Linked DNA regions of Nitrosopumilus sp. b3. The protein of the gene in region 2 binds, or shares a complex with, the protein of the main gene of each other region. Links are inferred from orthologs where the notes say so. Each region holds a gene or a part of one and is shown on either strand. Other genes may lie near its edges. The genes, in order: C6990_RS04395 and dph2.

Region 1 (15,252 bases), on a different replicon or contig from region 2:
AAAAAAATTCTTTCTCATATCTTTTGGGAGGATCTTCAGAATTGCTTTTGCCATCTCTGTTTCCTTATTCAGTAATTCCTCAAAATATGCTACTGAACTTCTTACTATTAATGATGGTCTCCAAGCAAGCGCATGAGCATTCATCTTTGCCATTTCCATCGCTTTTGAAAAGTCTCCTAATGCATAGCCACTAATTCTATCCACTACTGAGAGATACCTTCCCATTTCCATTATGTGTTCTTGATATGGGAGATTGTTTCTTGTCAAATCTGACTTTTCAAAACATTGTGTAATTTGCTCTTCTGCATTTTTTTTCAATTGTCCACTCCAGGGATATGTTGTTCTTAAAATTAAGACCTTGATTATTTCTAAATCTATTTTTGCAGTGTCTATTAATTGCTGAAGTTTTTTGTCCATGGAAATGAATTTTAAAACACTTTCTTCGTGAGGTTTATCCACACTTTTTTGAGGATCAAAATCATGAAACAATGCTGCAACATATAGATATTTTAAATCATCATCTGAGAATTTCACTTTATTTTGAATGGATGCTAAAAGCGAAAAATAGGTTACCTCTAATTCGTGGTTAATATTGTGATATCCATAATAATCCGTTCCAAGCCCCTGGCTTTCAAAGAGGTCAATGGTATAATCTAGCATCTCAACATAACAGTCATCCTGTATTCCTTTTTGCACCATTAGATTGAGAATTTCATTTCTCATTGAATGCGTATTTGCAAATTGCTGCAATACCAAAAGAAAACAATTCCTGTTTTTAAAGATGATCTATGTTGGTAAATAATACCCTATTTTTCATCATTTGGCAATTCTATCTGAAGATTTCTACATTCCAATAGAGTACAAAATTCCACGAAACACTCAATAGAATTATGAATTAATTGTTTTTAAATGTCTGTAAATCCTGATTTACTTGGAACACTAATGTCTCAAAATGAGAACAATTCGCTAAACTTTACTTTGACATTAAATGATCTTTCATTTCCACTAATTGATGTCTCTATAACCAATTCTCCTATTCCTGTAAATGAACCTACTACACGTGGTGGAGTATATTTTTCTGATACATTTGCCTACAAAATGAAAGGTACTGTGAAAGATCTATCTATTGTACCCTTGTTGACAAAAAAGATGCTTGGACCAAATACGGAATTTGGTGAATTAAAAATAACTACACAGATAGATTGTGAAGGAAAACCTATGACTATCGAATTATTTACAAATCTAACAAACAGTGTTCAAACTCCAAATTTGATTGAACTTAGTATGATAATTGTAAAACTAAATTCTAACTAGCCTACGTTTAGATATTTATCATACCTCTCTCTCCTGTCTTTATCTGAGAGCACTTCGTATGCTTTGTTTAATTTAATCATCTCTTCTTCTGAATCTTCTTTGGTCTTGTCTGGGTGTGTTTTTTTTGCAAGCTCTCTGAACTTTTGTTTAATTTCTTCTTTTGTTGCATCATTTGAAATTCCTAGAATTTCATAATAATTTGGGAGCTCATTATTTAATGCCGCATCTCGAAATTCTTTATCTTCTTTTGTATTCTTTCTTGTACCCAACTCTTCATAATCATCTCCCCAATCTGAATGATATTTTTCATAAGTTTTTTCACTTTTTGACTCATGTTCCTCTTTATCGTAAGATGTTTTTCTACGAAGTATGATGTCTCTTGCTAAAAAAAGAAAGATTCCAATTACTGCAATGGCAAACCCTGAAAAAAGAATTATTTTCTCTTCATCTGTCACTTCAAGTTCCATATCTAGATTGTTTGATTGAGCATCAGCTATCTGTGATGCTCCAAGAATAACAAATGAAATAAGAAAAATACTAAATCGCTTCATTTTACTAAGTCAATCTAAAATCTTCTTTTGCAGTATTTAGAACTACATGTGTGATTGTATTTTCCACATTTGTAATGGATGCAAGTCCCTTTACAAATTTGCTTAATTCATTTCTTTCCTTGAATTTTGCCACTACTATGGTGTCAGTTGAACCTGTAATATCATATACTCCGCACACATTTTCGAATTTTGATATTTCCTCTTCAATACCAACAATTTTGTCATTTTTGGCAACTATCTCTATTATTGCAGTAAGTGAATACCCTATTTTTTCATGATCAATAATTGCAGTATACCCTTTGATGATCTTCTCTTTTTCCAATTTTTTTATTCTTGATAATACAGTAACCGTGGACATTCCAAGTTTGAGTGCTAACTGTCTTGCTGATTGCCTCGCATCCATCATTAAATTTTTGAGAATCTTTTCATCTGTATCGTCTAGATTCATAACTTACTATGGTGAAAAATTTATTTAAATTTTGATTCAATGTTTGAAAATTTGTTTAGTTTTATTCATATAGTATAGATAAAAATTGTCTCAAATTTAATAGAATTAATGTTTCATGTAATTTGTGAGCCAAATTCAGGAACTTGTAAAAAAAGGAAAAATCCTATTGAATGATGGAAAATTCTATGACGCATTGGGTTGCTTTGAGCAAGCCCTTCTTTTGAATCAAAACGATCCTGATCTTTGGAATTACAAGGGAGTTGCACTCCGTAGCTTAGGGCGGTATGAGGAATCAATGGAATGTTTTAACAAATCCCTTGAAATTGATCCCCGAGATAAGCATGCATCATAATATTGTGTAGTTGAATAATTCATCTACTTTATATTCATGAATTTTAACCGAATCTTGCCGTTACAAGGTTTGTAGGCATAACCTAGTTGTTCAATCACATACGGAAAGAAAAACCTTCATTCAAATCACAAACAAAATTTGTTAATTGATAAAGTCTGAGGAATTTTTATTAACTTTTACTTAATCTATATTATAAACAAAATATTATCAGACATCATGAGTGATGAAATAGATAAGATGTTACAGCAGGCATTTGATTTTGCAGATGAAGAAAATTATGATGCTGCCATCAATCTATATAATTTAGCTTTGAAAAAAGACCCTGAAAACATAAACGCTCTGATAGACAAGGGTGTTACCCTACAAAATATGGGTAGGATTAAACAAGCCATTAGAGCATACGACAAGGCTCTTCTAATTTCCCCCAATTCCCTTGATGCTCTACTAAACAAAGGTGCAGCATTACATACTAATCAAAAATATTCAGATGCAATAGAGTGCTATGATGCCGCACTAAAGATTGATAAAAAATGTGCCATGGCACTTGCTTACAAAGGATTATCGTTAGGTGAGATGGGCAAATTATCAGATGCCTTGAAACTTTTCAAAAAAGCACTCTCAATCGACAAACATTTTGACTTGGCACATATCTCAAAACAGATTGCGCAAGATCTACTAAAATCCATCAAAGAAAAGTCTAAAACACAGTAACGTCGCCGGGAGCAGGTTCTCTTTTGAGGTCTTCGTGGGATTCAAGGGATTCTTTATGTTCTAATTTTTGATGATCCCTCAATTTCTCAATATTTTCAAATCCTTCGTGACACAAGTAGCATTTTGGTTTATTTTCATCTACTAATGGCAATACCATGCTTATGATTGTATTTTGGATTACTTATCTCTTGAGACTATAAGGAATATATCATGATGAACTCATGCTATAATATGTTAGAGCAACTAGTTAGAGATTCACAATCTTTAGATCGTGCAATTGCAGGGGAAGAACTCTCATACAAAGACGGTCTTGAATTAATGAATTATGAAAATCAACACATACTGGGAGCAGTAGCAGATAATGCTAGAAAGAAACTAGTTGGAGATACAGTCACTTTTGCAGCATCCTATTACATGAATTACACAAATGTTTGTGCTGCAAGTTGTCAAATGTGTGCTTTTTATCGAAAAGATGGTGCAGATGACGCATACACTCTGACACCTCAAGAAATTGAACAAAGAGTAGGAATAGCTGAACAGATGGGTGCCACTGAAGTTCATATCGTAGGAGGTTTTCATCCGACATTACCTTTAGAATATTATGAGGACATGATGAAAGTAATCAAACAAAAACATCCTCAACTAAACATCAAAGCACTTACAGCAGCTGAAATTTACTTTTTATCAAAACTAACAAAAAATTCTACCAAAGAAATCCTTTCTCGTCTAAAAACTGCAGGACTTGATTCGATGCCAGGTGGCGGAGCTGAATTATTTCATCCGGACATTCGCGATAAGATTGTAAGAGGAAAATGTACAGGTCAGCAGTGGCTTGATGTTATTGAGGAAGCCCATAATATGGGAATTCAGAGTAATGTCACAATGTTGTATGGCCATATAGAAAAACCTGAACATATAGTTGATCATCTAATAAAAATCCGTGAATTGCAAAAAAAGACAAACGGATTTCTTACATTAATTCCCTTAAAGTTTAGCTTGGATAATACTGAATTGGAGCAAGAGCATCTGGTGAACAATGAATGTTCATCATTATATGATTTGAGAATAATTGCACTTTCGAGATTGATGCTTGCAAATGTTGTAAACAATATTTCTGTTTACTGGGTTGCATATGGAAAGAAATTAGCACAAGTTGCACTATCTAATGGCGGAAGTGATTTGGTTGGAACTGCATTTTCTGAGGAAATTTATCGGGCAGCAGGAAAACCTACAGCATCATCTGTTGAGGAATTAGCCACTATGGTAAAAGAAATTGGGCGCTCCCCAGCTCAGAGAAATACACACTTTGGAATTTTAAAACATTTCTAACCCATCTGCTTTTTAATTGAATCTAGTTTTTCTTCCATCTTTACATGCTTGTCTCTTCTTGAATCAATTTTGATTACAACTTCGACTCTTTCAACTCCGAGATTGTGAACTACTTCCATCATGGTTTTTGTAGCATCATTGATTACATCGATACTATCTGATTCTAAAATTGTCCCCATAGGATTGATTTGATATCTTAAATTTTCCTTTTTTTGAATTGACTCAATTGCCTTTGCAATGTAAAAACTAGCACTGGTTGTCTTTGTAGCCATTGGATATATGGAAATTTCAGCATGAATCAAGATTACACTAGTAAAATCTATGGAATAATTATTCTTTTTTTGTTTGGCCTGATGTGTTTTACTCTATTATGGTCTTTTTGTAAGTAATTTTAAAATGATTAGTTACTTATACTCCTGCCATCTTTTATTGAAAAGATGAGTAAATCCTGCTGGGAACTAAAAACTGAAAATGATTAAAGAAAAATGTGATAGGTGTGGTTCCCCATTGGGAACTGAAAGCAGGAAAACCAAACAAAGATTTTGTGGTAACTGCAAAAAGAAATTTGAATTATATCGAAAATAAAATTTATCTCAAATTATTCAGCAGGCTTTTTTTCTTTTCTTTTAGCAGTGTCTCTTTTCCTTCTAGCTCCAAAACTGATCAAAACCAACAAAAACCCAATACCAATCAGCATTCCAGCCAATGTGTTGTAATCTTCATTTTCTTGTTGAGCAATCATTAAATCTATTACTTCCTCTTCAGTCATTCCTGATTGACCTGCAGGCATTGTTGCACTAATATTTACTACAAGTATAATTCCTACAATAATCATTGCAATGCCTCCTGCTAGAATTCTTTTATCGACTAGTACCATTTGCAACACTAATTACTGATTCACCATATATTAGGTATTTTCTTATTTTTTCTTCCTACTGTAATTTGAAATACATTTACTACAAAGATAAGCTGGATCGGTGAGAATATTGATGCTAGCTTGTAAGTCATCTTTTGATTTGCAACTCATACATAATTTTTCATTTATTACTTTCTTTTCTTTCATCATACACTCATAATATTTGTAAACTTGAGCATTTGAAGTTTATAATCTATGATTCCTTATCTTCTATCTTTTTGATTTCTTTTTCTATTTTTTGAATATTTTTATTCCAAATTCCAATATATTTTTCTATTTTTTCAATCTCCTTTGAATCTGAATTTGATTTTATCAAAGAATCTCTTTTTTCTAAATGTTGCTTCAATCTCTTTTTAGAATCATCTAACTTTTTGTATTGAAATTCCAGGACTTTTTTTGTGATAAAATTCATAGATATTCAACTATTGCTCTTTAAATTTGAATGTGAAACTTAAAGATTAGGTTAGAATTTTTAATGAGGGATGAATTCTAATAATTATGGAAAAGTCAGATCAAGACACTGGTAGATTTGAAACAATATCTATTGAATCAAAAATTAGAGAAGGGGTTTTTCATAAAGTTGTTAAAGACTTGGAAACCGGAAAAGCTGTTTCTTGTTCTTGTAAATGTTGGAGCAAGGGAAATAAGCCTTGTTTTGGCATGAAAAGTATTGGAATTTAGAATCCAGATTTTTTCACGTATGATTCCTTAGTCGAGGTTAAATACAAATTTTGTAATAATGAGTTATGTTTGAATTAAAAAATAAAAAAATCTTCAAAGCAATTCAGAACAAATGGAATCAATTAGAGAATCCTGATGACGAATGGTAATTCAGAATTATGTTAAAATACAATATTTTAAAATCCTTGAAAAAGAGATAACTTGCATTCTTTGAAAATCTCTCTCTGAATTAACTAGCGTGGGATAGGAAATATCTAAAAGCCTTCAGGGGGTCTTTGAACAAAAACATTACACACCAATACATCTGTTTTTGAATCCCTGTATTGCACATTACAAGATACAAATTTTCCTTTCAACGCACGTTCAAGATCCTCTTTTGTTGTTTCCCCGTATTGAGGTTGGTCAGGATCATCTACTTTCCCAATCATTACTTTTTCAACTTTACCATACTCTTCTTGATTGTCTTTTCGTGTGTGGCTAACGAGTAATTCAAAGACGTTGTTAGTTAGGATTCCAATCACAGCTCCACCAATTCCGTCGCCCATGTTTTCAAAATTTTTTTGTTCTATAATTACTTGGTGGCTATACTAAGTTCAAAGTCTGGAACTAACTTCTTCTCCTTGGCCATTTCAAAGAGTTTTCTGATTGATTCTTCACCTGGATCTCCCATGTTGACTGTTACTTGGTTGACATACATTTTGACAAATTTTTCAATCAAGTCTTGTGGTTTTCCTCTAGAATACTGCATTGCATAATCAATTGCATCCTTAAAATGCTCCAAGCCAAATTCTATTGATGATTGAAGGTATTTGTCAAACTTTACAATAGTCTCCATACCCAAGTCTGTTTTCATTACATTGATTCCAAGTGGAACTGGTAATCCATTTGTTGTTTTGTCCCACCATTCGCCAACATCTAAAATTTTTACATTCCCTTCTTGCTCATATGACAACTGTGTCTCATGTATTACTAAGCCTGCATCCACCTTTCCTGATTTCACAGCTTCTGGTATATCGCTAAAATTCATCTCCACATAGTCAAATTTACCAATCATTAATTGTAGGAGTAAAAATGCAGATGTCATTTTTCCGGGAATGGCAATTTTACAATTTTTTAATTCATCAATTGATTTTTGTTCCCTCGCTGTAACAATTGGACCATATCCAATTCCAAAACTTCCACCACTTCTCAAGATAGTATAACCTGGGATATATGCACATGCATGAACTGAAACTGCAGTTACATCAAGTTGTGGATCTGTGGCTTTGCGATTTAGTTTTTCAATATCTTCAATTACATGGTTTACTTGAAAATCTGGTGAAGGAACTTTACCCGTGAACATTCCATAAAACATGAATGCATCATCCGAATCTGGAGTGTGGCCTACAGAAATTTCCATATTTCTTTCCAAAATTATCGTAATAAATACCAAAACCTAGACTAAATCGTTTTTCTAATATATGTAGAAATTTACATGTACTTATGAATTCAATTGAAGCATATGAGAAAGATATTGAATTTCAATTGGATTTTTTGAAATCTTTCAAGAAACAAAAAACTATCTCTCAAACTCTTCAAAAAAATATTTTGTTTGCCGGTAGTGGTGATTCACTTGCATCTTCAATGCTAGCCGAATCCTTTTCTAATGGGATTGTAAAAGCAATGGATCCATTAGATTTGTACTCTAATAAGAAACTTGTAAAATCAAAACATGTCTATTTTGTATCAATATCTGGAAACACTATTTCAAACATTAAGGTTGCAAAGTCTGCAAAAAAAGCAACTGCAATAACATCTCAAATCAAGAGTAAACTGGCAAAAGCATCTGATGAAACAATTCTGCTTTCAGCCCCTAATAATTATGTGTTCACTGCTGGAAGCATATCATTTTTGGAAAGTGCATTAACCTGCATTTCTTTGGTTAAAAAAATAATCATTCCAAAAAATGATAAATTATTTTTTCAAGCAAAATCTGATGCTCAAAAAGCAAAAATTTCAAAAAGAATCTTCATCTTGGGAAATCTCTATACCTATCCATTGGCAATGTATTGCGCTGCAAAATTCTATGAACTTTTAGGCTATGATACACATTACTGTAGAATAGAGCAGTTCTCACACATGGAATTATTCTCTTCGAAAAAAGGAGACACCGTGATTATTTTTGAGGAAAAAAACTCTCACAATAAACAACTAGGAAAAAACCTTCAAAAAATTGGCATAAATTTAATCCATTTTGATGTTCCCTCTGAAAAGACATCCCAAATGATTTATTGCACATTTTTCTCCCAAATGCTTTCTCTAAACGAGGCAAAAAAGCAAAAAAAGAAAGAATGCCATTTTGTTACACAAGAAAAAATTCGGAATGTTTCAAACCAAATGATCTATTGATCTTTTGCAAGGCTAAGGTTTAATACCTGAATACTAGGGTCTGCGAATATGGTAAAATTCAAGTCAACAGGTGAAGTTCTAAAAATTATCAAGAACAAAGACCAAATTCGTAACTTTGGTGTTATTGCTCACGTTGACCATGGTAAAACTACAATGAGTGACAGCCTTTTGGCAAACTCTGGAATTATTGCACCATCTGCTGCTGGCAAAGCTTTGGCAATGGATTTTGACAAGGAAGAACAAGCAAGAGGAATTACAATTTATCAAGCTAACGTTACTTTACACTTTACAAAAAATGATAAAGAATATGTCATTAACATGATTGATACTCCTGGACACGTAGACTTTAGTGGAAGGGTTATTCGAAGTCTTAGAGCAATTGATGGGGCAGTTGTAGTATGTGATGCAGTTGAAGGTATAATGACTCAAACTGAAACTGTAACTAGAATGGCTCTGGAAGAACGTGTAAAACCAGTTTTGTTTATCAATAAAGTTGATAGACTAATCAAAGAACTAAGATTAACTCCTGAAAAAATGCAACAGCAATTAGCAGATGTTGTATCGAACTTTAACCAATTAATTGATACATACGCTGAACCTGAATACAAGGAAAAATGGAAAGTATCCATTCAGGATGCTAGTGTGACATTTGGTTCTGCAAAGGATAGGTGGGCAATTAACCTTGATTTGATGAAAGAGCGTGGAATTTCATTTAAAGATGTAATTGATGCATATGAAAATGAAAAAGTTGCTGAATTAGTTGAAAAAGCACCCCTAGCTGATGCTGTACTTGGAATGGTAGTAAAACATCATCCAGCACCCCATGAAGCAGTAAAGTATAGAATTCCACAAATTTGGAAGGGTGATTTAGATTCTGATGTTGGAAAAGCATTGCTTGCATGTAGCGATGAGGGCCCAACCATTATGATGATTGTAAACATGGTTTTAGATCCTGCAGCGGGACCTGTAGCGATTGGTAGATTATTTTCAGGCAAAGTCAAAGATGGCCAAACAATTAACATTATTGATGCAAAGAGAGAGGGACGTATACAATCTGTAAATTTCTTTATGGGCAACCAAAGAGAGCAAGTAGGAGAATTAGGAGCTGGAAACATTCCTGCATTACTTGGACTTACTGAAGCTAGAGCAGGAAATACTTTGTCTTCTGTTAAAGACATCCCAATGTTTGAAGGAGTACACTATGTTTCAGAACCTGTTGTTCAAATCGCAATAGAACCTAAACATCCTAAAGATTTACCTAAACTTGTTGAAATTCTCAAGCAACTAACAATTGAAGATCCTAATCTTATTGTAAAAATTGATGAGGAAAGTGGCGAAACGATTGTTGCAGGTATGGGAGTTTTACATCTTGATGTTGCTACACATAGAATCCAAGATGCAAAATGTGAAATTGTTACATCTGAACCTTTGATTAACTATAGAGAAACTGTAAAGGCTGGTTGCGAACCAATCATGGCAAAATCTCCAAATAGACACAATAAAATTTTCATGAAAGTAGAACCGCTAGAGCCTGAAATTGCACACATGTTAAGAACTGGTGAAATCAGTGACATGAAAGACAAGAAAGTGGTTGCAGAGCTATTGAAGAAAGCTGGATGGGACACTGATACAATTAAGAGAGTAATGAAATTTGATTCTCGAGGAAATGTTTTGATTAATGGAACAAAGGGTGTACAATTTGTACAAGAATCTACTGATTCAATTAATTCTGGATTTGAAGAAGTGATGAAAGAGGGACCTCTATGTAAAGAGCAGATGAGGGATTGCAAGTTTATCTTTACTCACTTTGTTCCTCACGAAGACACTGCACACAGAGGACTCTCTCAATTAGGTCCTGCTTCTCGTAGAGCATGTATGGGTGCATTGTTAACTGCAGGAACTGCAGTTTTAGAGCCAACTTTAGCTATTGAAGTTCGTGTACCAACTGATTTAGTTGGAAACGTAGCAACAGTTCTTTCTGGAAAGAGAGGTAAAGTACTTGACATGTCCCAAAAAGGTGCCTCCAGTATCATCACTGGTGAAATTCCAGCTTCTGAGACATTTACACTATCTGAAGAAATGAGAGGTCAGACGGCAGGACGTGCAACATGGAATACTTCGTTTAAGGAATGGACTGAAGTGCCAAAATCAATGTTAGGACCAGCAGTTGCTGATATTAGAAAGCGAAAAGGACTTGCACCAGAACCACCAAGTGTCAACGAATTTATCGACAAAGAGTAAAAGGATACGCACCCTCTTTGTGAGTAAAATTGTACTGTAACTAGAATTATGATATGAGGTTGTTTGTTGAATAGAATTTAAAACCAAAAATTCAGTAAAAATACAATGTGTGCTATTTGGTTTGTATTCGAAAAAAAAGATACAGACTACTTTGCAAATATCATCAATGATCTAAGTTCTAAATATAATGCTCATCCCTTCAAACCCCATATCACAGCTTATGGGTTAGTCAATATCGATCTTGATGAATTAGACAATATCGTCAGAAATAGTATTCAAGGTGAAAAACAGTTTATCATTGAAAAAAGCAGTGTGTCCTATTCTGATGTTTTTTGGAAGACGTTGTTTGTAGAATTTCATCCAAACAAACCATTGACAAGAATAAACAAAAAATTAACAGAATCTCTTGATTCTATTAGTAAATATGAGTTCATTCCACATGTGAGTTTGATTTACAAAAAAATGAACCCTGATGAGCAAGAAAAATTAGCATTTTCTATTTCCATCAAAAATAATTTCAAAGTAACAGGAATGTGGATTCAAAAATTTCATGAAGATATAGACAAATGGAGGATTGTTAAAAAGTATGAATTTATTCAATGAAAAAACCTCACAGTCAAAAATTATGTGGAATTACTAAAGATATGAAGTTAATTTTTTTGATATAAATAAATAATGAATTCGAAAAACAAAAAATACCTCATTTTGCCACGTTAATCAACTGCACAATTTTACTGTCATATTTTAAAAAATCTAGTTGGTTTACTGTGATTATATCATTATTGATTAAAAATGATAAAAAGTTTACAAATTCAATATCTGATATTTTTCCTTCATCCCATAACTCTATTACTTTTTTAACCCATAGAGGTATTTATTTTCAAACTGTTCAAATTTTTTTGTAAACATTTCATTTAGTGCATCTACTTTGGAGGTATACTCTGTTTTGATTTCTTTTTGCCTATCTAGAAATTCATGAAATGCATTTCTGAGCATTTGGTTGGTTTGTTCAACTGTCGATGTTGAGTCTGATTCACTTTTTTCATAGATCTCTTGTTTTTTCTCCTTAAACTGAATACTCGATTGTTTGAATTTTTCTTTAAATTCCTTTTCAAGATTCCATCTTTGCTCATCATAGATTCTTTTGAGTTGCAAATATTCTTCATCAGAGTCAGCCATTACAAATGAAATCAGCCCAATAAACAAAGTAACTGTCAATCCGAAAATCAGGAATGTATTTAGCAATAATATCAAATGGCATTTTTGCCATTAAAAGTAAAGCACATCTTTTAGGAATAAAAGATAAAAATATTCTATATTAAATAATATTCAATGAATTTCAACTGTGTTTTCACCTCTTGTAATTACAAACATAATGATATTGAAGAGGAAGAATTCTTGAAACATTTGAAAGAAGTACATCGTGATGAAATTCTCGAAATTTCAAATAAAGAGAATATGGAAATTGAAGCAGTTGAGATGATTACAGTATCAAATTCTAAAGTCTTCATAAATTCTTAGATTCTAAACTCATATACCAATAATCACATATTATCATATACTAAAACTCATTACAATCGGAGTAATGGGATTGGGCGTTTTCCTTGTAGTAATGATGATTATTTCTGGATTGAGATCTTGAATACATCTTCATGATAGTTTACTGGATTGATGTGGATTTTTTTAACTAAGAAAATTTTTACTCTCAAAAATATTACCAAAAAATTATTCATCTATAAAACATGCCGAATTATTGTAACTTGTTATTCTGAAGGTCTCCTTTTCAGCCTCTATACCTTCTCCTGTAAAAACATCAATGTGCTTGTTCTTTACTGATTCGCCAACATCATTGGCAGTAAAAATTATCTCATTCCATGGTTCAATAAGGGATGAAATGAATATTTTAGAGCCCAATTCATATGATAAAGGATCAATAGCAATGGTTCCAACTTTTAATGTATTCCCAAAATTATCCAAAGGAACTTCATTTAGATGAAATTCATTTGAATACCAACCTAAATAATTTCCATTATTTGTTTTCCCCCAACCTTCTCTCTTCACAGAATCTACAAAATCATAATCATATTCAAAGAACTGATCATCAATTTTAATTTCTATGGCATAACTAGAGTAATCTGATTCTACAGGTATGAAGTACCCTGTAACATACCATCCATCATTACAAGAATTTTCTTCGTATACAAAGTCGTTATGTAATATAGTCAATAAAAAATTTGATTTATAGTCATATTCCTTTTGTAGTACTAATGGTAAGATACTTTTTTCATTTAGAAATTTTACTGCATTAATTAATTCTGCATCCGAAATTTTCTTTTCTGCCCAAAAATCATAAACATCTAATATCCAATTTGGGATTTTTGACTCTTTTGCAAACGATTCTTCTATTCCAATTATTCCAATCAAAATCACTGCAATTATAATTCCTAGTTTCATTTTTTGGTTTTTCTTTGATTAAGAAGTGATGTTATTTTTTTTAATTCAGAAAGAATTAAAATCTGAATTTCTTTTTCATTTAATTTCAAAAGTTCTTGTGCTTGCTCGTCTGTAATTTCTAATTCTTCGTCTATTTCTGAGTAGACATCATTGGCATTTTCAGTCATTCTTTATCCTGAATTTTACTCTTATTGTCTTTTTCATTAAAGAGTAGGTCTGAATCTCCCTCTTTTTTCTTATATTTCTCATACTCTTCTTTTTGTCTAATCATCTTTTCTCGTATTTTATCTTCAAATGACGTCATTCTTTTCTCTCTAATTCTTGAATTCTCTCTTCTAGTTTTTTTACTTTGTTCCTTAATTCTATATTTTCATCTCTAAGCGAATCAATCTCTTTTTGATGCAATTCATTTAGGTCCATGGATTTTTTTAGAATTTCTCCAAACTTAAGCATATTGGACTGGGTCTATCTGTGGCAAAAAACATTTACTGACTTAAATTTGAAATAGTATTGATTATTTCCTGATTAGTTATTTCTTCATTCATATTCTTTGATTCTAATGGTTCTTTCATCCACATGAATGTTGGACTGTCAATCCATTTACCATCAAAAAATGTGAATTTATTTCCACATTTAATACAGTTCAGATCAATCTCTGGATTTGGAAATCTTTCTTCACAGTCTTTACAGATAAACAAATTTGACATTATCCTATAATCTACCCCTATCGCTTTGATCTCTTTTTGACATTGTGGACAAATATCATCTTTAAACATTTTATCTGGATGAACTGAGCCACAATCATAGTGCTCGATTAATCTCGTTTCAGAAAAATTTGAACTTGTGCATTTTGGACAAGAAAATATTGTTGATGTATTTACTGAATTGCAATTGGAACATAGTATTTCTCTAATTGGATTCATTTGCATAACATCTCCTTTTGATTTTAATTTTTGCAAATATGTCAAAACTTGTTTTGTTGGTAATCCGCAATTTTGTGAAATTCTAGTTATGGTTGTGCGATGAACTGCTTTCAAATGTTCTTTTATTCTATCTGATTCTGTTTCGACTCCAGACGTTTCATCAAGTTCAAATTCTTCTTTAATTGTACTGATCACCTCTTTCATATTTTCAAAACGTAATGGTTTTGGCATGTAATGTGAAATCCCTAATGAAAATAAACTTCGTACGGATTCTTCATGTCTGTCTTTTGATGTCTCTAGAATAATTTTTGTTATTGGCATTTTTGATAATATGTTTGGAATAATTTCAGCTGCACTCATGTCCGGCAAATGATATCCTACAAATACAATGGGTGTGATTTCAATTTCCACTAATTCATTAAATTTTTGAATTCCCTCTTGACCCGTTTCTGATTCGATAATTTTTGTGAATCCAATTTTTTTAATATATTGAGATAGCATAATTCGTACAGCTTTACTATCCTCTATGACCAAAATAGTTGAATTGTAAAATCCCATGATCTCCATGAGTTTTTGGGATAATATTCAGATGTTTGAATGGCTTGAACGCACAAAAATAATCTAAATTACTGTGGAATATTGATGATTTCTCATCAATTCCCACATGTGTTAGGTGATCTGTCTCTCAAAATTTGTATTTAATATCGATGGATAATTCCTCTGTGGAAAATCTAGACCGATATTGATTAATAGATGACCTGTATATTATAGGTCGACCTAAATAAAATGAGTCATTATGAGCCTAATCTGAAAACATATGAGCGTGAAAGGATAGTTCTTGAAACTATTAGAAAACACCCTGATTTGCATCATAATGCCTTGATGAAGTTAATTGTTCCAGAATATATGGCAAAAACAACATTTGAAAAAACACGCAATTTACT
Region 2 (15,023 bases):
CCAAAGTTTATTTCTAGAACGGCTCCAAAACCATGAGTTCCCAGTTTTTTTTGCTAATTCCAGAGATTCTTTGTTGGTATAAGCTAGAGTCAAAACATCTTTTGTGTTTGCATCCTGAACAATTACTGGAACAAGGCCTCCACTTTTTTCAAAATCTATATCATCAATGGATTTTTTCATGTAGTTAATTTTGAAATAGGTTTTATAACCTTACAGGAATTTCTTTTTCTTTTAGGTAAATTTTTACTCCTTCCACACCATGAGTTTGATAGTGAAAAATTGAAGCTGCCAAAACTGCATCCACATTTGTTTTTTGAAATACATCAACCATATCATTTGGTTTTCCACATCCACCTGATGCAACTACAGGAATAGAAACAGAGTCGACAATTGATTTTGTAAGTAATATATCATAACCATCTTTAGTACCATCTCTATCAATACTTGTAAGTAAAATTTCTCCAGCACCTAATTGATCTGCCTTTTTTGCCCATTGTATTGCATCGATTCCAGTTCCTTTCTTTCCACCAAAAATGAAAACCTCAAACCAGAATTTTCTATCATCGTCGGAAAAAATAGTCACATTTTCTTTTACATAATAGTTTCTTTTTGCATCAATTGCAACTACAATGCATTGACGACCAAACAATTCCATTAGTTCAGTAATAATTTGTGGATTGTTTATTGCTCCTGTATTAATCCCAACTTTGTCAGCACCATTAAGTAAAATATTTCTGGCATCTTCTAATGATTTAACGCCACCCCCAACAGTAAATGGAATATCAATTACTGATGCAACACTTCTAACTAAATCTTTGATTGTTTCTCTTTGCTCATCTGATGCAGTAATATCTAAAAATACTAACTCATCAGCACCCTCATCACTATATTTTTTAGCCAATTCGACTGGATCACCGGCATCCTTTATTGATTCAAAATTTAGTCCTTTTACTACTCTGCCATTTTTAACATCAAGACATGGAATAATTCGTTTTGTTAAGGTCATGCTATTTTCTTTGCTTCCCCTATCGTGATCTTATTTTCATATAGAGCCTTACCCAGTATTACACCATATGGATTTTTTTCTTTAACATCTTTAACATCACCAACATTTGATATTCCACCACTGGCTATCACATTTATTTTATCAAGATTACAAGCCTGTTCTAAAAATTCCAAGTCTGGGCCTTCCATTGTACCATCACGACTTACATTTGTTAATAAAAATTCTGTAAAACCCATTTCAAGGAATTCTTTGATAGAGTCAATTAATTTAATTTCAGTTTTATCTTGCCAACCATGAATTACAATTTTCCCATCTTTGTGATCAACAGAAATAACAATTTTTTCAGGTCCTAAAGATAACAATAATTTTTTTAGTAAATTTTTGTCTTTAAATGCCAAAGTTCCAATTACAACTCTGTCACATATTTTGATTACATCAAAAATTAATGATTTATTTCTCAACCCACCTGCGACTTCAACAGGTATTGAAACTTGCTTCAAGATTTTCTTTATAATTGAAATGTTTGAGCCCAATCCCAAAGTTGCATCTAAATCCACAATATGTAACATATCAGCACCGTCGGCTTCCCATTTTTTTGCAATTTCTACAGGATCATCACTGTATACTGTTTTTTGTTTGGGATCACCCTTGTAAAGTCGAACTACTTGTCCATTCATTAGATCAATTGCAGGAATTATTTTCATTTTTTACACACATTTAGAAAATTCTTAATCATTATCTTTCCAACAGAGCTAGATTTTTCTGGATGGAATTGAGTACCAATAAAATTATCTTTCTCAACTACTGCAGGAACCTTGATGCCATAATCAGAGACAGCAGTAATTACATCATCAGAATTTGGTTTGACTCTATAAGAATGTACAAAGTAAACCCATGAACCATCATCAACACCTTCAAGTATTTTTCCTGGTTTTTTAATTTCAAGATCATTCCAACCCATATGTGGGACTTTTAGTGTTGGTGGAAGTACAATTACTTCACCATTAATTACATTCAATCCTTTTTCTTTCCCTTCTTCACTCTTTTCAAAAAACATTTCCATTCCAAGACAAATTCCAAGAACTGGTATACCTCCCACATAGTCTTTGAAATCGGTTTTAGAAAAATTTCTAATACTATTAATGGCAGGATCAAAGTTCCCTACACCGGGAAGTAGTAATCCAGAATAGTTGTTTGGTTCATCAAAGTTTGTAATTACATCAACTGTGGCACCTGCTTTTTCTAAAGAATTTTTCAAACTGAAAATATTTCCAGCTCCATAATCAAAGATTGCAACACTTGTCATTACATTGAACCTTTAGTACTTGGGATTCCTTTTTGCTTTTTATCCTTTGTAGAAGCATTTCTAAATGCAACAGCAAGTGATTTAATGGCAGCTTCAACTTTATGGTGATCATTATCCCCATACTTTACAGTAAGATGAATACAGCTGTTCAGGTTTTGCAGTAATGATTGAAAAAAATGTTCAAGATCTTCTTTAGAAACATCTTCAATTTTACTTCGTTTAATTAATAGAGTTGATTTCCAAAAGGGGCGCTTTATCAAATCAATTGATGCTTCAGCTAATGATTCATCCATCGGAACTGATGCATAACTAAATCTAGTAATCCCTACTCGTGATCCCAGTGCTTTATCAATTGCTTGTCCCAATGTAATTGCAGTGTCTTCAATTAGATGATGTTCAATTCCATCATTAGACTTTGCATTAATTTTTATATCCATCATACCATGTTTTCCAAAAGATACAATCAGGTGATCAAGAAAATTAATGCCAGTTTTGATGTTTGTTTTACCAAATCCATCAATATTTACAGCAACTTGAACGCTAGTTTCTTTGGTATTTCGATTGATTGATGCTTTTCTTGGGGCCATATTTCTCTCAGACTATAGAATTTGCTTTATTCTAAATTTAATACCTTTGGAAGTAAGTTAATTGAGTCCAATGCCAACATAGCACCATTTCTCTCAAATAATTCAAGTTTATCTTGAGGGTTTTTGCTAGTACCGATTATTCCACAAAAAATAGTTGGATGTCCCAAATCAGTGGCTTTTTTTGCCATGATAAAATCCTCCATTGAATCTCCTACATATAATGTGCAAGCACTATTCATACCACCTATTGAATCTAAAAGTGATTTAGGATTAGGTTTTGCAAGCTCTCTTGATTCATCCTCAAGAAAAAATGAATTTTTTAAATTAAATTTTTCTAATAATTCCTTTAATGAGTATCTTACAGATTCTTTTCCTCTACCTGTAACCATTGCAATTTTTGAATCAAATTTATTTTGTAATTTTTCAAGTAAAGAATCATTTAAAATCACATCATCTTGATCGATTAAACCTGGAAAAGTGAATTTAGATGGTTTTCCAAATAATTTTTGATACAATTGAGGACCATAAAAAATTTGATCAAAATTTTGATATAAAATATTTTCATGATGTGAGCCGGGATAAGATAATTGATTCTTAATTTCAGATATGTCAGTTAGACTTTCAAGATATTTTTCTACAGATTCAATACCTGATGAATCAGAATTTTTTATTACATCAAAAATAAAACTAGAAGGATCTTTTTGTAATTTTTTTGCTGCAACAAGGGAAATTATTGCAGCATATGTGAGATCAACTTCATCATTAAATCCACCAGTAGATTTGAATCCATCAATTATTTGAAAATCAATATCTATAGTATCATTAATTTTTGCAAAAGTCTCCAGAATATATTTAGTAGTTTTAATTATTGCCAAGTCATAAGATTTTGTAATATCAATTAAAACACCATCACAATCAAAAATTACTGCATCAATTTCATTTAATACATCAATACTTGAGTTATCAATGTAGATCCCGTTAGATTCTTTTGTTAAAGTCATCTCAATAAATCACGAATTGCAAGTAAGAATTTTGAATTCATCTCTTTAGTACCAATTGAAACTCTAAGACATCCTTCATGATTGCCAATTTTTCCTAATTTACGAATCGAGATTCCTTGCTCTGCAAGTGCTGCAAAGACCCTTTTGTAAGAACCATTAGCATCAAAAAGGACAAAATTAGCCTTGGAATCAAAGACTTCAAAGGAATCATATTTTCGTAAAGTATCGATAATTCTTTTTCTTTCAGTTTTGATGTTCTCTACTGCATCATTCATTAGATTTGATTTTTCTAAAGCTAAAATTCCAGATTCTATAGTAATAGTACTTAGAGGATATGGATATTGAAGCACGTTCATGAAAGTATCAGTGAATTTCTTATTTGCAATAAAATATCCTAATCGTAGTCCTGCCAAACCAAATGATTTTGATACTGTCTGAACAACAATCAAATTTTCATGATGTTTTACCATGTTAGCAAGAGAGTAATCACCAAATTCTCCATATGCTTCATCAATTATTACAAGACCCTCAAAAGATTTTATGAATTTTTGTAATACATTTTTTGGAAATTGAAATCCAGTTGGATTATTTGGTGAGTCAAGATAAAGGATATCTGCATCTTTGGATTGTTCAATGAAATCTTTAATGTCTAACTCCATATCATCTGAAAATGGAATTGCTATGATTGGAATTGAATATAATTTACAACGTTCTTCAAAAAATCCAAATGTAGGATTGGATGTAAGGACTTTGGTATCTTTTGATGCAAAATTAGAAAGTAATAAATCTAAAATTTGATCAGAGCCATTTCCAACACCAATCATTGAAGAAGGAATTTTTATGAATTTAGATATCATCTCAATTAATCGTTCTACTCCACCCAAAGGGTATTCTCTTACATCAGAATTTTTTTTAGCTGATAATAGTATGTCATTTTGAAATTGTTTAGGAATAACATAATTTTCATTTGAATCAAGTTTTACAGCATCTTTGAGAAGTTCAGGTTTTTTGTATCCTCCAATAGAAGAATATTTTTTAATTTTTTCATCAAACCAATTTTTTTTCATTTTAATCTTCCTCTAATTGACTCATAATGATTGAATAGACATTCGGCTTTTGTTAAAATTTGTAAAGGTTTTGAAAGTTTTGACAACGATGGTTTTGAGCATTTTACTTGTGTGCTGATTTTAATAAAATCCAAAATTGAAAGAGATCCTCGAATTTTAGCAAATCCACTGGTAGGAAGTATGTGATTTGAGCCTAAAATATAGTCACTAGCAGATGAGGGAGTATCACTTCCAAGTAAAATAAGACCAGAAGAAGTTATTTTTGAGGAAATTGATTCAGGTTTTTTTGTCATTATTTGTAGATGTTCAGGAGATAAAATATTTGCAAGTTTGATCATATCTGATTGTGTTTTACAAATTGCAATAAACCCATTATTTTTTAGACTAGATTTTACAAAATTTGCCCTTTGAATTTTTGGTAATAATTCAGAAACCATTTTGTTTACAGACTTTGCAAGTTTTTCTGAGGTTGTAATTAGATAACAAAAAGTATCGCTGCTATGTTCTGCCTGTGAAATCAAATCCAACGCAATAAATTTTGGATTTGCAGAATTATCTGCAATAATCCCTAATTCAGTAGGACCCGCAAGCATATCAATTCCAGTTTGTTCACTAACTAGAAATTTTGCACTAGTTACAAGTGCACCACCAGGTCCGACTATTTTATCAACTTTAGGGATTGTTCTTGTTCCATTTGATAATGCAGCAATTGCCTGAACGCCACCAGTTTTGTAAATTTCATGTGCACCACAAATATCTGCAGCAACAACTGTCAATGGATCAATTTTACCCTCAGAGTTTGGTGGAGATACAACTACAATTCTAGGCACTCCTGCAACTTTTGCGGGAATTATCGACATTATGGCAGAACTTGGATATCTGGCCAAACCTCCCGGAACGTAACAACCGACACTTTGAATTGGAATGAATTTTTTGATAATTTTGATTCCATCATTGTTAATTGTTTTATTTTTTAATAGTGACTTGATTGTAGATTCAGTTTTTTCCAATCTTCTTTTTGCTAAATGTAATGCATCAAGTTCAGATTTTGATATACTAGAATATGCATTTTTTATTTCAACTTTAGATAATCGAAATGAAGAGATGGTTGCCTTGGTGAATTTTTTTTCATATTTTCGTAATGCCTTATCGCCATTTTTTTTTACATCATTAATGATAGATTCAACAATTGATTTGTTTTTTTGAGGCTGTTTTGGAAGAATTTTAGATGCAAATTTTTCAATATTAGTTACTTTGATTATTCTCATCAATTTTCTTCGTCACGCTTGATCTCCTCAAGCTCAAGAATTTGGCGGGGTTCGTGAACTACAAGACCTTGAGCAATCTTTCGGAGTTTAGGAATAAGTTTGTGAAATTCTTCTTTTTTTATGACTGTGTTTATTCCAAACCATCCTTCTTCACTTAATGGGCTAACAGTTGGCTTTTTGAGCGAAGGCATCTCTGCTAAAAGTTTCTTGAGATTTTTTTCCTCTACATTAAGGTAAATGTGCAAATATTTTCTACCATGAACTGCACCTCTCAACAGAGTAACAATATCGAATATTTTTTCACGTTTTTTTGGATCTTTTAGAGATTGTTTGTTTACAATCAAATGTGCTGTAGATGTTAGAACCTCATCAACAATTTTTAGTTTATTTTGTTTTAGTGTTGTTCCAGTTTCAGTAACATCCATTATGGCATCAACATCCTCAGGAGGTTTTGCTTCAGTTGCGCCAAAGGATAAATGAATCTGAACATTTTTGTTTGTTCCCAATCGTACCCACGGTGTTACAATTAGAGGATCTTTGGAACCATGATATTTTTTGTAAGATTTTGATTGTTTTAAAAACTTAGAAGCAGTTGTGAGATATTCTGATGAAATGCGAAGTGTTTTTTTCTTTTTTCCATAATCTGCAATCATTTCATCGAGATTTTTATAACGATATTGATCAGGAAATGCAATTACTAATCTTATTTTTCCATATTCCAAATCCAACATAGCTTCAACATCAGAATTTGTTTCTCCTACCCAATCTTTCCCGGTAATTCCAACATCATACAATCCTTCTGCAACCATGGTTGGAATCTCTTGAGGCCTAAGCATCTTTACGATAATATTTGGATCATCCAAATATACTCGATAAGTTCTACTCTTTCGATTAACTTTAGTCCAAGATTTTTCTAATAATTTGAAAGTTGCATCTTCTAAACTTCCTTTGGGAATTGCAAATTTTACTTCAGTCATTTTCAATTTTTTCACTTTTTAGCTATATAATCGCATGTTTAAATTTGCTCAAGTAATTCTTTAGCCCTATCAAGTGAAATTTTCTTTTCTTCAATCATTTTTTGAACAATATCATCAATTTGTTCAGTAGTAGCTCCTGCGGCTGCTGCAAGATTCCTAGCATGAAGGCGCATGTGCCCCTTTTGAATTCCTTCAGTAGCAAGAGCACGAATGGCACTATAATTTTGTGCCAGTCCTGTAGCAGTCATAACACATGCTAATTCTTGTGCAGTTTTTACTCCAAGAATTTTTGTGCATACTTTAGCCACAGGATGGACATTGGCAATTCCACCAACAATTCCAACTGATAGTGGAATTTCAAGAGTTCCAACTAAATTGCCTTCATTATCTTTACTCCATTTGCTAAGAGAGCGATACCTTCCAGATTCTGCAGCATAGGCGTTTGCGGCAGCTTCAATAGCCCTACTATCTTGACCAACAGCGTTTGCAACAGCTATTGTTCCATTCATAATTCCTTTGTTGTGAGTAACTGCTCTATACACATCATTGTCAGCAAATTCAAACGCTAAAATAATATTATCAACAACTTCCTCTCCTCCAACTGCTTCTTTTTCAAACACTGCTTTTGCCTTTGCGATTCTTCTAGTTGAATAATTTGATAATATACGAAGAAGTGTTCTACCGCCAGATATCTTTTCGATTAATGTGGAAACTGCCTCACACATAGTATTTGTAACATTGGCCCCCATCGCATCGCCAACATCAATTAAGAGTTCAACAATTAGCATTTTGCCTGAAGGAGTATCAATTTCTTTACAAGAGATCTCTTTTGCACCTTTTCCCATTTTAGATAAAGTGTTACTTTTAGAATTTGCCAAATCTAAAATTTCATTGGCTGAATTTTTAATTTTTTTGATTGCTGCAGGAATATCAACATCCAAAACTTGTATTTGACCTATACTGTAAGATTCTATTGCTGAAACTTCAAACCCACCTTTAATTCTGGCAATTTTTGCACCTTTGGAAGCTGCTGCAATAACTGATGGCTCTTCAATCACCATAGGAATTATGTAGTCTTTACCATTTATCTTGAAATTTGTTGCAATACCCAAAGGTAAAGAAAATGTTCCAATAGCATTTTCAACCATTTTGTCTGCTTTATCAAAAGAAATTCCACCATTTTCGCTTTCTAAGATAGTTATGTCATCATTAGATAGATTTGCAAAATTTGCAACAATCTCTAGTCTTTCTTTTCTTGTTTTTTCAAATAATTTTGAAATTGATGAATCTGACATTTTATTTTACTATCCTCAATAATTTATCATCTGCTCTATCTGGAAAACCTTTTCCATCAGTATTTGAAGTAATAACATAAAGACTACCATCATTTCCCTCAACGACATCACGAACTCGACCAATTCCACTAAGAATAGACTTTTGTGAACTTAGACCCTCCTCAAAGTCTACTTGATACAGATTTGCAGATCTCATTGAGGCCATAATGAATGGAAATTCAAAATCAAGTTTATCACCAGTGTAAAATAGGATACCTCCAGGCTCTATACTCGGATCATAGCAGAGAATAGCATCTTCATAATTTTTATTGCCTGAGCATTCCTGTTCAGGCCAACCATAATTCTTTCCTGCTTGAATAATATTGATTTCATCATTTTTTTCAGGTCCAAATTCTGCTACAAACATATTTCCATTATTATCCCATGTCATTCCTTGTGGATTCCTGTGTCCTAAAGAGTAAACAGATGATTCTGGAAAGGGATTATCATCAGGAATTGTTCCATCATCGTTTAGTCTTAAAATTTTTCCAGATAGAGAATCAAGTTTCTGTGGAAGATGTGATGCATCTGAAATGGTTCCAGTACCAACATATAATTTTCCATCAGGTCCAAATTTGATAAAACCGCCATTGGTAAATGAGGAACCTGGAATTTTATCAAAAATTGTTTCAGCATCTTGTAATTTATTTTCAGATTCTGTAATTCTCAGAATTTTATTCCACAAGTCTCCATCTTCTTCATATGTTAAAAATACATAGATGTAATGATTATTTGAAAAATTAGGATGTAGTGTAATTCCTAATAATCCTCCATCAAATACATTTGCAGAACGGAATGCGGCAAGTGGCGATTCTAATAAATTTCCATCTTCAACTACTCTGATTAGCCCATCTTTTTCTGTAACGAAAATCCTATCATCTGAAATTGCAATTGCACGAGGTTTGTCAAGATTTTCAGCTAGAATAGTTACAAAATCATTTTGTGAATTAGAAATGGGTTTTGGTAATGGTATAGGATCATTTGGTGATGTTAGAACCAATACTGAAAATATTATAGCTCCAACAACTGCAATGATTTGAATTTTTTTATTCACAGAAAAGTGATCTTTTCAAATCCTATTAATTACTTTCAAGAATTTGATAAAGCGTATATACGGCTCAACTTCATTTATGTTCAGCGGGGTGGGGAAGCCAGACTAATTAGGGCTAGGTCATCCCGGCGGGCTCATAACCCGCAGTTCAGTAGTTCAAATCTACTCCCCGCTACTAATTTCTATAAACACAAAACCATGGAAGAGATTTATCAAATTTCGTGGATTTGTTGATTTTCCCCATACGCTGTGAAGGTCTTGTAAGATGTCTATGTGCAGATATTTTTGGAATATACAGTTGTTTTTTGAGTTTTCTTGAAATAACACTAGTGGTTTTTTTCATTGCTTTTCTACCACAACGTATACACTGAAATCCTTGATTCTTACCTTTGGACTTCATTTTTTTATTACATTTTTGACAAAATGGATTTGATAATGAAATATTTTTCCCAAGATTAATAATTTCAATGAATTCAAGATTAATTATACGTGGAAAGTTTTTTGATGCTTTTCTAACTCCACCGCCCACACAAATTTTATCTCCTTTAGCTAAATTTGAAGCAATAGTATTGAGTCCAGTTTCTTTGTAAACGGCACACCAAAAATCATGATTGTTTGAATTGATTTTAAAGAATACATGTCCTCCTTTAACAATTTTTGGAGTATTCAATACAATTCCAGTAATTTTTCCCGAAGCATAGGGCAGCATAGTTTCAATATTTAATTCATTTTTCAAATGATCCCCTGTACCTTGGTTTGATTTGAAAATCATGTATCCATCCAATTTTTCTTCACTTTTTAGAATCTTAGTTGCATAAAGCAATGAATCAATGTTCTCTCCTCTTACACCATAAAAAACAGGATCAGGTCCATGAGGAGTGATTAGAATTCGTCCTTTCTTTGTATCAAAACTATTAAACGTATTTGGGAAAGTTTTTTCTTGCATTTCTTTTACACTCTCAGAAGTAATTCTTCTCTCTTTTCCAAATTTTGATCTTTTTCGATAGCTCAAAAGTTCTAATGTATGATCGTGAAAATCATATCCAATTGCACCAATGGCTCCGACCAATCCCTGGCCATTACCTTTGTAAAAAAATTCAAGATTATTTTTTTTGGCAAATTTTTTTGCATTGTTTCTATTAATTAATCTCCATAAAGCTAAATTACTAAAATCAATAAAATCAGATGGGATTGAATCACTCTCAAAAAATACCAATCCAGGATTTGCTCCATTTTTAACATCAGAATATTTTGAAACAAAGTTTTTTACTTTATTTTTTACATTTGATGGGTTTTTAGTCTTAATTTTAATTGAAACTGCACCATTACCTCTAGTTTTCCATGGGATGTTGGGATTAAATCGAATTAATCTTGGAAAATCCATAAATTCAGTTTTTTCTTTTTTGAGTAAATCAACAATTTTGTAGGCTAGAAATGTAGTACACATTCCCTTTGGAGAATCAGTGTCATCAAATCCAATATTAAGAATTGTTTCTTTTTCCACAATTCACTTTGAAAATAAAGACATTTTTAGTTGTTGGATGGTTCAGTTGATTTAAATTAATAAAGTCACATTCCAAGCTGAATTGATCATAATAGATGAAGCGAGGATTTTCAAAGAAATTGAGACCAAAAATCCAGCTTCAGTTTCATTAAATGGGCCAGACGGAATCTTACCTCAAGTTCAAGAAACTGCTATGAGAATATCAGAGAAGTTTGGAATTCCTGCATATGTTTTAGCAGATACAACATGGGGAACATGTGATCTTAACACAAATGGATCTAAAGTTCTTGGAGCAGAAATTCAATTCAATATAGGACACACAATTAATACAGAATCATTAGAAGAGAATCTTGTTTTAATTGATGCATTTGATGATGTAGATTTTGATAGTGTTGCAAAAAAATGTCCAGAGATATTAAAAGGGAAAACTATCTCATTAGTTACAGATAGTCAACATTTGCATCAGATTGACAAAGTTGAAAAAATTCTAACAGAGAATGGAATCAAAGTAAAAATTGGAAAGAGTAAAGGGCAATTAAATGACGGTCAGGTATTTGGTTGTGAATTTTATCCTGCATCACAACTAAAAAAAGAAGTAGATGCGTATGTGTTTTTAGGCCAAAGTAATTTTCATGCTGCAGGAATTGCACTATCCACTAATTTGCCAACATACATTTTAGATCCCTACTTTAATGAAGTAAGAGAAATAACAGAATTTGCTCAGAAATTAAAAAAGCAGGCATCACTTGCAATATACAAAGCGGCTGAAGCTAAAACCTTTGGAGTAATAGTTGGACTCAAAGAAGGTCAGCTATCCAAAGTATTTGCGTTAAAAATCAAAAAAGAATTAGAAAAAGCAGGAAAGAAGGTTCAATTGTTTGGATTAACCGACATCACAAATGACAGATTACAAAATCTAAAAGGAATTGATGCTTTTGTTCAAGTTGCATGTCCAAGAATATCTACGGATAATCAGTTTGACAAGCCTGTTTTATCAACTCCTCAAGCAAATGCCCTTCTTAAGATTTTACGAAACGAAAGTATTGAAGAATATTTAGAAATTCCACATTGGTTGTAATCAGAATACTAGTTTTTTGAATCTAGTGTTATCATATAATCTTGCAAAAGATTTTGATTTTTTTGCCTTTATTTTATATTGTAATCCATGAGAAATTGCTCGCTCTAGTAATTCAAGTGCTTCATCTATTTTTGAGAGCATTACAAGACTACAAGATTTGTCAAATAACACATCCCCATTTTCTGGATAATCATTCAATATACTATCACAGCAAGAGATGGATTCATTGAATTTTTCCATGGAAAATAAAATTCGCTCTTTATGATATAATACAATGTTGTAATTTGGATTATTCTTTAGAATTTTATCACATAAGGATAATGCTTCAATAAATTTTCCTAGTTTACGATATGATGATATTTTATTTACCAATACAGAAAGATCGTCGGGATAAATTCCTAATGCAGAATCATAGCATTTCAAAGCATTTTCAAAATCTTTGAGTTTACTTAGGGCATATCCCTTATTATTTAGGGAACTAAGATGCAATGGATTGTCATTTAGAATTTTATCATAATAGACAATTGCTTCTTTTAATTTGCCTTGTAAGAATAACCTATTTCCCTCATCTAAAATTGAGTTTATTTTAGGATCTGACATTTTCAATCAGAACTAGGTTTCATAATGATTTTTCCAAAAAGTCCTTTGCCTGTAAGCATTTTTTTGTGAGCCTCCGCTGCATCTTCTAAAGGATACACTGAATCAATTATTGATTTTATTTTTCCTTGTGACATCCAATATAGACCCTGTTCTAATTCAGCCCTTGTTCCTTGAGTTGAGCCTAAAATGTTAATTCCTTTAAAGAAAATATGACGAAGATCAGTTTTTGCATTATATCCTGTAGTTGCCCCAGTGGTAACAATAGTTCCACCATAGCTTAGCAATGTTAGTTCTTTATTCCAATGGGTGCCACCAATGTGTTCAAAAATTATATCAACACCAGATACACTTCCATAGGGTTTTGGAATTTTTTTTGCAAGCGATCTAACTTCTTTATGCCAATCCTCCTTTCTATGATCTACAGCAAAATCGGCTCCAAGTTCTAATAATTTATTTAATTTGTCAGGACTTGCAGTAGCAATTACTGTGCATCCAAAAAGTTTTGCAATTTGAATGCCATAATTTCCAACGCCGGAACTACCACCCATAATCAAAACTAATTGCCCAGGTTGAATCTTTGCCCTTCCAACTAACATATGCCATGATGTCAGCATTGTCATTGATGCAGCAGCTGCTTCCTCATATGAAATACCTTCTGGGATTTTGACAACATTAACTTCTGGAAGATGTGTAAATTCACAATATCCCCCCCAAAGAGGACCTGTTTCAAAACCCCAAATTGTTCGTTTTCTACAATCATATTCTCGTCCATCAGTGCATGCTTTACAAACTCTGCATGACATATTTCCATGAGATACCACTCTATCACCGACTTTGATGTTTTTTACATCTCTTCCAACTTCTACCACTTCACCTGCAGCATCTGTTCCAGAAATGTGCGGTAATGGAATTGCTAATGGTTTTCCCCTCATACCCCAAATGTCATCATAGTTTAATGCTGTTGCTTTTACTTTGAAGATAACTTCATTAGGTTTTGGTTTAGGCATAGGAAGGTCTTTAATTTTTAATATTTTAGAAAAATCATCATCAACACTATATTCATCATAGACTAGTGCTTTCATGATTTTTTTGAGATTTTTGGAGATATATGATTTACCAGCTAATTTCAGACCACAAACAATTATAATCATAAAAACAAAAATCTCAGCATGTCTGAAAATGCAACATTCCCAGGTGACAGAATAGCGTCTATTGAAGAATACGAGGCAGGGCACAATACCTTTGATGATGGAGACATGGTTAGAGCAGCAACTGTAGGTGAAAAAGACATCAACAAGGAAACACGTATTGCCAACATTAAACATCCAAAACTTCTATCAATTCCTCAAGTAGGCGATATTATTATTGGAACAGTTGCAGCAGTAATGTCATCTATGATTGCAGTTTCAATTGATTACATTAATGGAAAACCTACTACATCTAAAGTAGAATGTGTCTGTTCAACTCGAAACTTGAGAATTAGAAATGTTGCGCTTGTCAATGACATAGTAAAATTAAAAATTCTAAATCATCTTAACGGTACAATTCATGCAGCAATTAACGAACCAGGTTTAGGAATTTTATTTACAAAATGTAGAAAATGTGGTGGAAAAGTTGTTCCAATGCGCGATGCCATAAAATGTACTGAATGTGCATGGATAGATGAAAGAAAACTTTCTTCTGATTTTGGCAATAGTGATTTTATAAAGTTGAGAGAGTAAGAAATGATTCAGGTTTCGTTCCAAGGTGAACGAGGAGCATATAGTGAAGCTGCTGCAAGGGCGTTTTTTAAGAAAGAAATTACTACTGTTCCACTATCAACATTTGCAGAAGTATTAGAGAGTACCTCTACAGACAAAACAGGATATGCGGTTTTACCAGTAGAGAATTCAATTGAAGGAAGTGTAGGTGAAAGTTATGATTTACTGTATTCAACAGATCTTAACGTGATTGGAGAAATTTATCATAGAATAGAACATTGTTTGATTGGAATTGGAGTATTAGATGAAGTAGAAACAGTTTATTCGCATCCACAAGCTTTAGGTCAGTGTAGAAAATTTATCGAGGAACATAAAATGAAAACAATTCCAACATACGATACTGCCGGTAGTGTAAAAATTGTTAAAGAATTAAAAAATAAAAATTGTGCTGGAATTGCAAGTAAAGATGCTGCCGAAATTTATGATATGCCGATTGTTTCAAACAACATCGCAAATAATTTGAATAATTATACAAGATTTTTGG

Evidence for each region.
Region 1: the proteins of dph2 (region 2) and C6990_RS04395 are in contact, whole or in part, in a crystal structure (PDB 6Q2D), measured with the Methanobrevibacter smithii proteins. The link is inferred for Nitrosopumilus sp. b3 from one-to-one orthologs. Residues at the interface, in WP_011954460.1 of Methanobrevibacter smithii: Met1, Met3, Tyr4, Pro28, Glu29, Gly30, Leu31, Met33, Phe58, His80, Thr124, Gln126, Ser179, Gly180, Asn181, Phe182, His183, Leu185, Tyr201, Asn202, Phe211, Ile215, Arg291, Asp295, Asp296, Gln298, Met299; in WP_011954157.1 of Methanobrevibacter smithii: Pro482, Asn483, Lys484, His485, Tyr553, Asp555, Glu556, Glu559, Leu560, Leu591, His592, Glu593, Asp594, Ala595, Val596, His597, Arg598, Gly599, Pro600.

The regions. Positions count from the first base shown.
Region 1 is NZ_MU078694.1:383,564-398,815, reverse strand. What follows is about bases 8,345-11,334. They hold C6990_RS04395 (elongation factor EF-2), read left to right. Parts: upstream 8,345-8,738; coding sequence 8,739-10,931; downstream 10,932-11,334. Other genes in these bases: C6990_RS04390 (hydrolase), read left to right, coding at 11,037-11,334; C6990_RS04400 (sugar isomerase), read left to right, coding at 8,345-8,690. In the rest of the region: C6990_RS04470 (HD domain-containing protein), read right to left, coding at 1-750; C6990_RS04465 (hypothetical protein), read left to right, coding at 910-1,314; C6990_RS04460 (DnaJ domain-containing protein), read right to left, coding at 1,311-1,865; C6990_RS04455 (Lrp/AsnC family transcriptional regulator), read right to left, coding at 1,870-2,313; C6990_RS04450 (tetratricopeptide repeat protein), read left to right, coding at 2,438-2,665; C6990_RS04445 (tetratricopeptide repeat protein), read left to right, coding at 2,882-3,376; C6990_RS04440 (hypothetical protein), read right to left, coding at 3,363-3,533; C6990_RS04435 (radical SAM protein), read left to right, coding at 3,608-4,705; C6990_RS04430 (MTH1187 family thiamine-binding protein), read right to left, coding at 4,702-5,007; C6990_RS04425 (hypothetical protein), read right to left, coding at 5,304-5,582; C6990_RS04420 (hypothetical protein), read right to left, coding at 5,815-6,033; C6990_RS04415 (hypothetical protein), read left to right, coding at 6,120-6,302; C6990_RS04410 (hypothetical protein), read right to left, coding at 6,557-6,847; C6990_RS04405 (MqnA/MqnD/SBP family protein), read right to left, coding at 6,874-7,701; more of C6990_RS04400, read left to right, coding at 7,785-8,344; more of C6990_RS04390, read left to right, coding at 11,335-11,534; and 8 more genes. UniProt on the Methanocaldococcus jannaschii protein: Catalyzes the GTP-dependent ribosomal translocation step during translation elongation.
Region 2 is NZ_MU078693.1:34,131-49,153, forward strand. What follows is about bases 10,421-13,181. They hold dph2 (diphthamide biosynthesis enzyme Dph2), read left to right. Parts: upstream 10,421-11,183; coding sequence 11,184-12,179; downstream 12,180-13,181. Other genes in these bases: C6990_RS00210 (tRNA(Ile)(2)-agmatinylcytidine synthase), read right to left, coding at 10,421-11,101; C6990_RS00220 (tetratricopeptide repeat protein), read right to left, coding at 12,180-12,779; C6990_RS00225 (zinc-binding dehydrogenase), read right to left, coding at 12,782-13,181. Outside these bases: hisI (phosphoribosyl-AMP cyclohydrolase), read right to left, coding at 1-180; imidazole glycerol phosphate synthase subunit HisF, read right to left, coding at 203-1,006; hisA (1-(5-phosphoribosyl)-5-[(5-phosphoribosylamino)methylideneamino]imidazole-4-carboxamide isomerase), read right to left, coding at 1,003-1,710; imidazole glycerol phosphate synthase subunit HisH, read right to left, coding at 1,707-2,312; C6990_RS00170 (imidazoleglycerol-phosphate dehydratase), read right to left, coding at 2,312-2,899; C6990_RS00175 (HAD family hydrolase), read right to left, coding at 2,926-3,900; hisC (histidinol-phosphate transaminase), read right to left, coding at 3,897-4,967; hisD (histidinol dehydrogenase), read right to left, coding at 4,964-6,235; hisG (ATP phosphoribosyltransferase), read right to left, coding at 6,235-7,212; C6990_RS00195 (hydroxymethylglutaryl-CoA reductase, degradative), read right to left, coding at 7,251-8,507; C6990_RS00200 (PQQ-dependent sugar dehydrogenase), read right to left, coding at 8,509-9,600; more of C6990_RS00210, read right to left, coding at 9,773-10,420; more of C6990_RS00225, read right to left, coding at 13,182-13,861; C6990_RS00230 (exosome complex RNA-binding protein Csl4), read left to right, coding at 13,949-14,500; pheA (prephenate dehydratase), read left to right, coding at 14,504-15,023. UniProt on the Methanocaldococcus jannaschii protein: Catalyzes the first step of diphthamide biosynthesis, i.e. the transfer of the 3-amino-3-carboxypropyl group from S-adenosyl-L-methionine (SAM) to the C2 position of the imidazole ring of the target histidine residue in translation elongation factor 2 (EF-2).